DNA from 2 places in the Stenotrophomonas sp. STEN240 genome. Region 2 is predicted to be linked to the other one. Evidence: riboswitches for the same ligand, from Rfam matches in the RefSeq annotation. Region 2 holds a riboswitch; the other holds the start of a gene.
What was found. A riboswitch is a leader RNA that binds a small molecule or an ion and turns the genes downstream of it on or off. The one in region 2 is predicted to bind thiamine pyrophosphate.
Positions count from the first base shown of each region.

Region 1: linked by a shared signal. The riboswitch ahead of thiC (phosphomethylpyrimidine synthase ThiC) and the one ahead of ACVOKO_RS05660 (TonB-dependent siderophore receptor) in region 2 are both predicted to bind thiamine pyrophosphate.

Region 1 is NZ_JBRRBO010000010.1:60,770-64,949, reverse strand. Features, by position in the region: gene ACVOKO_RS06695 (ion channel) at 1-170, opposite strand, end outside; gene ACVOKO_RS06690 (DUF4136 domain-containing protein) at 239-829, opposite strand; gene thiC (phosphomethylpyrimidine synthase ThiC) at 936-2,810, opposite strand; TPP riboswitch at 2,927-3,028, opposite strand; gene ACVOKO_RS06680 (BCCT family transporter) at 3,346-4,180, shown strand, end outside.
Region 2 is NZ_JBRRBO010000008.1:83,896-88,075, reverse strand. Features, by position in the region: gene pnuC (nicotinamide riboside transporter PnuC) at 1-223, opposite strand, end outside; gene ACVOKO_RS05660 (TonB-dependent siderophore receptor) at 232-2,406, opposite strand; TPP riboswitch at 2,476-2,570, opposite strand; gene ACVOKO_RS05655 (phosphotransferase enzyme family protein) at 2,613-3,749, opposite strand; tRNA gene ACVOKO_RS05650 (tRNA-Gly) at 4,139-4,180, shown strand, end outside.

The DNA of each region.
Region 1 (4,180 bases), on a different contig from region 2:
ACCCACACCGCCAGGCCCAGCACCACCATGCCAAACACGCCGAACAAGGCGCGCCCGGCCGGGGTATGTTCCATGGCCGGGTACAGCAGCACGCCCAGCAACTGCACCGCCAGCAGCCAGGCCGAGGGATGCTTGCGCGCCATGACGATCCATCTCAAGCGCGAATACATACGCTTCCTTCTCGCTCACTGGCCAATGCTGCGGTGGGTTGCGGGCGTGTTGCCGGCCGAAGCCGGTGTCAGGGCGTCGACTTGGCCGACATCCCGGCACGGTACGGGTAGTCGGCGAAGATCGCCGCCACCGCCGCATCAATCCGCTCGCCCCGCTGCTCAGGCTTCATCCGCCCTACCGTGCCGACCGCGACGCCTTCCCAGACCAGACGCTTCTGCCGCGCATCGACCACATCGACATTCAAGGTGCCTTCGGTGTACTGGCGCACATCGGTACGATCACGCCAATAGGGCACGGCGACATAGCTGCGCGCGCGGTAGCTGTAGTAATAGTCGTAATCCACTTCCGGCATGGTGGTGACCTGGGTCTTGTCCTGCAGATAGGCGTTGAGGTTCACCCAAAGATCCGGATTTGCTTCATCAAACACATAGCCGCGGGCCTCCATCTGCGTGCGCACCGACGCACGGATGCGGTTGCTGGTGATGGTGGTATAGCCGTGCTGTTCAAGCGCCAGCGGGCTGAAGAACGCAAAACTGCGGTAGCGCGAGAAGTCGGCGCTGGGATCGGCCTGGCTGGCGACACGCGGGGTGCTGGCGCAGGCGGCCAGCAGAAGCAGCAACGAGACGACGAAAAACCGTGCAATGACGCGAGTTTTCATGGCAGACCCCTGGTGTGGACGGCTGCAAGCTAGCACGTCCGTACCCGTCCCGGCGTCAAGTGGCCAGCAGGGCACCCGACAGGATGCCCTGCTACCGGTTGCCGCCTTACTCGACGCGGTAAACCTGCGCGCCCTGCTCACGGAACTGCGCCGACTTTTCAGCCATGCCTGTCGCCAGCGCCTGCGCTTCCTCCACACCCTGCTCGGCCGCGTACTCGCGCACGTCCTGGGTGATTTTCATCGAGCAGAAGTGCGGGCCGCACATCGAGCAGAAATGGGCCAGTTTGTGCGCGTCCTTGGGCAGGGTTTCGTCGTGGAATTCCTTGGCCTTCTCCGGATCCAGCCCGAGGTGGAACTGGTCTTCCCAGCGGAACTCGAAACGCGCCTTGCTCAATGCATTGTCGCGGACCTGCGCGCCGGGATGGCCCTTGGCCAGATCGGCGGCGTGCGCTGCGATCTTGTAAGCCATGATGCCGTCGCGCACGTCCTGTCGGTTGGGCAGGCCCAAGTGCTCCTTCGGCGTCACGTAGCAGAGCATCGCCGTGCCGTACCAGCCGATCATCGCCGCACCGATCGCACTGGTGATGTGGTCGTAGCCTGGCGCGATATCGGTGGTCAGCGGCCCCAGCGTATAGAACGGTGCTTCGCCACACTCCTGCAGCTGCTTGTCCATGTTCTGCTTGATCAGCTGCATCGGCACGTGACCTGGGCCTTCGATGATGGTCTGCACATCGTGCTTCCATGCAATCTTGGTCAACTCGCCAAGTGCTTCCAGTTCGCCGAACTGCGCCGCATCGTTGGCATCGGCAATGCAGCCTGGGCGCAGCCCGTCACCGAGGCTGAAGGACACGTCGTAGGCCTTCATGATGTCGCAGATGTCCTCGAAGTGGGTGTAGAGAAAGTTCTCCTTGTGGTGCGCCAAGCACCACTTGGCCATGATCGAACCACCACGCGAAACGATGCCGGTAACGCGTTTGGCAGTCAGCGGCACATGCCGCAGCAGCACGCCGGCATGGATGGTGAAGTAGTCCACGCCCTGCTCGGCCTGCTCGATGAGCGTGTCACGGAAGATTTCCCAACTGAGTTCTTCAGCGCGGCCATCCACTTTCTCCAAGGCCTGGTAGATCGGCACCGTGCCGATCGGCACCGGCGAATTGCGCACGATCCACTCGCGGGTTTCATGGATGTGTTTGCCGGTGGACAGATCCATCACCGTATCGCCGCCCCAGCGGATGGCCCACACCAGTTTTTCCACTTCCTCGGCGATACCGGAAGACACCGCGCTGTTGCCGATGTTGGCGTTGATCTTGGTGAGGAAGTTGCGGCCGATGATCATCGGCTCGCTTTCCGGGTGGTTGATATTGTTCGGCAGCACCGCACGACCCCTTGCGATCTCGTCACGTACGAATTCGGGCGTGATGATCTGCTGGATATTGGCGCCAAAGCTCTGCCCCGGATGCTGTGCAAGCAGGCCGGCATCGCGCACGGCATCCAGCCGCTGGTTCTCGCGGATGGCGACATATTCCATCTCCGGGGTAACGATGCCGCGGCGCGCGTAGTGCATCTGGGTGACATTGGCGCCGCCGATGGCGCGGCGCGGCAGCATGCGCCCCGGGAAGCGCACCGCATCGAGCCTGGCATCGTGTTGGCGGGCACGGCCGAAGTCGGAACTCAAACCCGCAAGCTGCTCTGTATCACCACGTTCCTCGATCCAGCGTGCACGCACCGCTGCCAGTCCGGCGGCAAGATCGATATTGGCCTGCGGATCGGTATACGGGCCGGAGGTGTCATATACGGTGACCGGCGGGTTCTCCTCCCCGCCAAACAAGGTGGGCGTGCGAGTCTGCGCGATCTCGCGCATCGGTACCTGCAGGTCCGGGCGCGAACCACTGACGAAGACCTTGCACGAGCCGGGAATCGGCCGGGTCACGGATTCGGAGAGTTGCTGGGCCTGTTGCTGCAGGCTGGGCTGTGCATTCATTGGCATTCGTCCTGGTCGATCCGCACACGGGGTGCGAAGGCCACGCGAGGGATTCGCATGGCGGAACGAAGCGAAGGCGCACGCTACCCGCACACGGCCCATTACGGGCGCAGCGGCTGGCAGCACACGAAGCTTCCCTACGCCGGTATGAGCCGGATCAGGTTCGAAGGGTATGTCTCAACCGCGACCCAATGGCCGCGGTACCCCCGCTTCGGGCGCCATTAGACCTGCAATCGGCGGGAAAGCCAACCCGGCAAAAAGCCGGCTGTGGCGTGCATGCACGTGTTTAACCGCAGTGCGACAGACCGCAGCAGCTGGCCCTGCATTAACCCAGCGCTGCGTGGGCCACACCCGCGCAGACGGCGCGCTAACGCAGTCGTGACGCCAGATTACATAGCATTCGCTCATGGGCCCTTCCAACGCCGCCCGCGCGGCAATTGCCGGCCCGCCCTCCTGACCCCTGCTGGGGCGCCCGCCGGCTGCCCTGCCGGCCCGGGCGAGTTCCTCTCGCCCACCTGATCGGAGAAGCTCCTCGATGGTGTTCCGTGTCTCCATTGCGCTGGTCGCACTGCTGGTGCTGATTGCCGGCTTCGCCCCCGGGCCCTTCAACGACGTGGTCCAGGCCATGCTGGGCCAGGTTGTGCGCGGAGCAGGGTGGATGTACCTGCTGATCGTGTTCCTGACCCTGATCTTTCTGATGTATCTGGCGTTTGGCCGCTTTGGCAGCCTGCGCATCGGCGGTGAAGATGCCGAACCGGATTTCTCCCGCGCCAGCTGGTTGTCGATGCTGTTTGCCGCCGGCATGGGCATCGGGCTGGTGTTCTGGGGCGCCGCCGAACCCATATCGCACTTCGTCAGCCCACCGGAAGGGTTGCCGCCGCAGAGCATGGACGCCGCGCGCGCCTCCATGCGCTATGCGTTTTTCCACTGGGGCCTTCATCCCTGGGCGATCTATGCACTGATCGGGCTGGCGATGGCGTGGTTCCAGTACAACCGCAACGGACGCGGTTTGATCAGCGACATGTTGCAACCCATCATCGGCCGCCATCATCGCGGCTGGTTCGGCCAGCTGGTCAACATCGCCGCAGTGGTCGCCACGGCCATCGGTGTGGCCACGACACTTGGGTTCGGCACCATCCAGATCGCCGCCGGCCTGCAGCGCGTGTTTGGCGTCAAGGCAGGGGTTCCCCTGCAGATGACGGTCATCGCGGTGGCCTTCGTCCTGTACATGCTTTCAACTACCAGCGGCGTTGATCGCGGCATCAAGTGGCTGTCCAACTTCAACCTGGCACTGGCTGCACTGCTGCTTGCCGCACTGCTGGTGCTTGGCCCCACCGGTTTCATCTTCGACACCTTCACCACCACGCTCG
Region 2 (4,180 bases):
CGCTGCCTTCATCGGCGGCGTGCCGGCGCCAGTTGATCCAGCCATACAGCAGGAAGCCGGCGAAGGCGGCCTGCAGCAGACTGTCCGAGTAGAGCTTGGCCTCGATGAACACCAGTGCGTACAACGCCACCGATACCAGGCCGACCGGCCAGGCGACCATGCGCCGTTGCGCCATCAGCCAGACGCCGAGGATGCTGCACAGCGCGGCCGACCATTCGAGCATGGCGCTGCTCACAGCGCGAAGCTCACCGATACGCGGGCCTGCCGCGGTGCACCCGGGAACAGGTAGTAATCGCCCATGCTGCTGCCGGTATCGCGCCAGTAGAAACGGTTGAAGACGTTGTCCACCGACAGGTTCCAGCTCACCGCGTGGCCCTGCAGCTGGTGCTGGAAGCGCAGGCCGGCATCGAACACGCTGTAACTGGGGGCGCGCACCGCGCCATCGGCGCGCGCGGTATTGGCCGAGGCATAACGCCAGCCGCCGGTCAGGTCCAGGTTCTCGATGAAGGGCAGGGCATAGCTCAGGTGCACGCTGCCGCGTAGCTTGGGCACGTTGACCAGCTGGTGGCCTTGGTAGCTTGGCGTGTCGGTATCGCGTGCGCGCGCCTGCAGCACGCTGGCGCTGGCGATGATCTGCAACGCATCGCTGAGCTGGCCGTTGGCGGTCAGTTCCAGGCCGATGTGGGCTTGCTTGCCCTCTTCAACAAAGGTGTAGCCGACATCGCTGTTGTCGGGTTTCGCGTATTGATACGGCTGGGTGGTGCGGAACAGTGCCGCGCCCAGGTTCAGCTGTTCGCTGCTGGCGTACTTGACGCCGACTTCGAGCTGGCGCGATTGCACTGCCGGCAGGAAGGTGTCGGCATTCGATGTCCAGAACGGTGCCTCCTGGCCCAAGGAAATGCCTTCGACATAGCTGGCGTAGGCAGTGAGGCTGTCGCTGGCTTTCCACAGCACGGCGGTCTGCGGCAGGAAGCGCGACAGGCGGCTGCGGCGCTGCGGGTTGCCGCGCTTGTCGTAGGCGCGTTCGTCCAGGCGCACGTAACGGCCGCCGGCCAGCCACTGCCAGTCTTCATTGAGCTGGATGCGGTCCAGTGCGAAAACCGCAGTCTGGCGGCTGTCCAGGCGGCGTGCGGATGCGCCGGGCTGCAGCGGCGAGGGTTCGAATACCGGCAGGCGGTTGTCGTGGATGTTGACCGTGCCGACGTACTCGTTGACGTTGCGGCGCTTGTCCACGGTGCGGCGGAACTGGTCAGCGCCCAGCATCAGCTGATGGCCGAAGCTGCCGGTGTCGAAGCTGCCACGCAGCTCGGCGCGCAGTTCCTGGTTGCGGCGGGTATCGTCCGGGCTGCGGTAGTCGTAGATGTCGTAGTCGCCGTTGGGCGCGAAGTAGTTGCCGGGCACGCTGCCGTCGGCGCATTGCGCGGCGTAGTAGCAGCCGTAGGCGAAGGCGACGTTGTCGTCGATCACCGTGCGGCTGTGGCTGAGCGCAACGCGCGATTGCCAGTTGGCATTGAAATCGTAGGTATGCAGTGCGGTGATGTTGGTGCTGGCGATACCCACCGGTTGCTGCCACGGCTGGTAGCCGAGCATGTGCTCGCGGTCCACGCCGGTCGGCAACGTGCTGCCCCCCAGCAGCTGATAGCCGGAGGCCGAGCGCTGCATGCTGGTCTGGTAGTTGGCGTCCACTTCAAGCTTGCCGCGTTCGCCGATCAGCCAGTCGGTTGCCAGTGCATAGAAGTTGCGGCGGCCATCGGCATGTTCGATATAGGACTTGCTGTCATCCCAGGCTGCGTTGAAACGCAGGCCGAAGCGCGGCGTCAGCCAGTGGCCGACGTCGATGGCCGCGTAACGCGAACCTTCGGAATCGCTGCCCAGGGTGAGGGTGCGCACTTCCGCTGTCCGCTTGCCGACGTAATTGATGATGCCGCCCGGCGCCATCACGCCGGCGGCGAGGCCGGCCTCACCCTTGAGGATTTCCACCGACTGCAGGTTTTCCAGTGCCAGGCGCTGTTCGCCGGCAATGGACATGCCGTTGAAGCGGTAGCCGGTGGCGGTGTCCAGCGCGAAGCCGCGGATGGCGATGTTCTGGTAATAACCCACCGGCGCGTAGGCATCACCGAGCGAGGCGTCATTGCTGGCCAGTTCGGACAGCGAGCGGATCTGCTGGTGGTCGAGCAGGTCACGATCCAGCACGTTCATTGAAGCCGGGGTGTTCTTCCAGTCGCCACTGCCAAAGCTGTTGACGCGGGCGTTGTCTGCTTCCGGCTGGTGGGCCTGCACGCGCACGGCGGCAAGTTCGGTCGGGGAGTGTTCGGCGGCCGCATCGAGGCCGGTGTCGCTGGCATACAGCGGCAGGGCAGTGCTCAGGGCGAGGGACAACAACGTGGGGCGCAGGCAGCGGTTCATTCGATTCGTCTTCAGACAACAAGGGAGACGAAGCGAAGGCGTGCATGCGCAGCGCCGGTGACGGCGCTACGACTGCTGCTCAAAGCTCCCTACGCCGGTGCAAACCGGATCAGGTTCCAAGGGACTCTCTCAGCCTGGCATTCCAGGCACCCCCGCTTCAGGGGGCATTTCACTACAAATGCGAACGATTTGCGAGCCGGCCTGCTTCAGGCTGCCTCGTGCAGGGCATGCAGCAGGGCTTGGCCAGGGGTACTGCCGAACCATTGCGGGTGGCCGAGCATGAACGGTTGCCAGGCGACATCAGCGTTGGCGGTCGAGCCGGTGATGCCTTCGAAGTACTCCACTTCGGACAGTGCAAAATCGAAATGCACCATCGGCAGCAGGTCGGCCAGCAGGTGCACGCGCTCGGCCGACAGCGGCAGGACCTGGCGGTAGCCTTCGAGCAGGGCCAGTGCGATATCGATGCGCACCGCGTCGTTGCCGCGTTCCAGTTGCAGCCAGGCAATCGCATTGCGTTCGATGGCGGTGGCCAGGTCGAACAGGGCACTGGTGGGCGAGGCCAGCCCAAAATCCAGCACCGTGCTGACTTCGTTGGCGTGCTGGTCGGTGCCCCAAAGCAGGTTGGAAACATGCCAGTCGTTATGTGCCCACAGCTGCGGCTCGGCCTGCAGGCGCTGGGCCAGGCCCTTGTGCCAGGGCAGGACGTTGCGCTGCAGTTGCTGTTCCCAGGGGATGCGGGCCAGGTAACGGGCCAGGCCGGGGCGGTTGGGCAGGTCGGCCTTGAGGATGGCGATCGGGTCTTCGGCGCGGATCAGCTCATCTCGTGCGACCAGCAGCTGGGTGCTGCGTTGCGGCGCCTGGTAGCTGGCCGAGGCGCGGTGCAGGGTGGCCAGCATGCGGCCGGCCGCGCGTGCGCGTTCAATATCGGTCAACAAGGTCCACGACGGCGCATCGCGGTACAGGTCCGCGCCTTCGCCGATGGTGTGCAGTTCATAGGTCCAATCGCCGTGTTCGATGGCGGTATGGCCATCCTTGCCCTGCAACAGGGTGACCACCGGCACGCCATGGTTGGCCAGATGCTGGATGAACCGGTGTTCCTCTTCCAGGCAGGCAGCGCTGCGCACCAGCCGGTGATGGCGCTTGATGAACAGTTTGCCGCGCGCGCTCTGCACGATGGCAGCGGCCGACATCGGCCGCGGGCTGTGCCAGAGCAGCTGGCTGTCGGCTTGCAGCTGCGGGTAATGCTTCTGCAGCCAAGCGAGCTCGGGCGCGTCGATGGCGGGCCAGTCAGCGGCCACTTCATCGTTGTTGAGGCCTTGCACGCGGTGCGGTTGCTGGATCATCAGGACAGGCTGGGGCAGGTGATGCGAGAGAGGCGCGATGGTACGTCAGTTGTAGCGACCAGCAAAAAGCCAGCCCACCAAGTTCCCTTCGGGCCGCGTGAAAGGGAGACGGCACCAATGTAGTGCCGAGCCATGCTCGGCAAGGGCTTTACCCGTAAAGCATCGCAGTGCCGAGCCAAGCTCGGCAGGGGGCTCACCCGTAAAGCATCGTAGCGCCGAGCCATGCTCGGCAAAGGGCTCACCCGTACAAGCGTCCAGGCCGCCCCAGCCCCTGCGGCTCATCAGCACCGCCCGCACCCAGCCCCTTCAGCCACCCGCACAATGTGAAAGAAATTGTTAAAAGCGCTGGCGCATCATCGGTGAAGTCTGTAATATGCGCGGCACACCACGCGGGAATAGCTCAGTTGGTAGAGCGCAACCTTGCCAAGGTT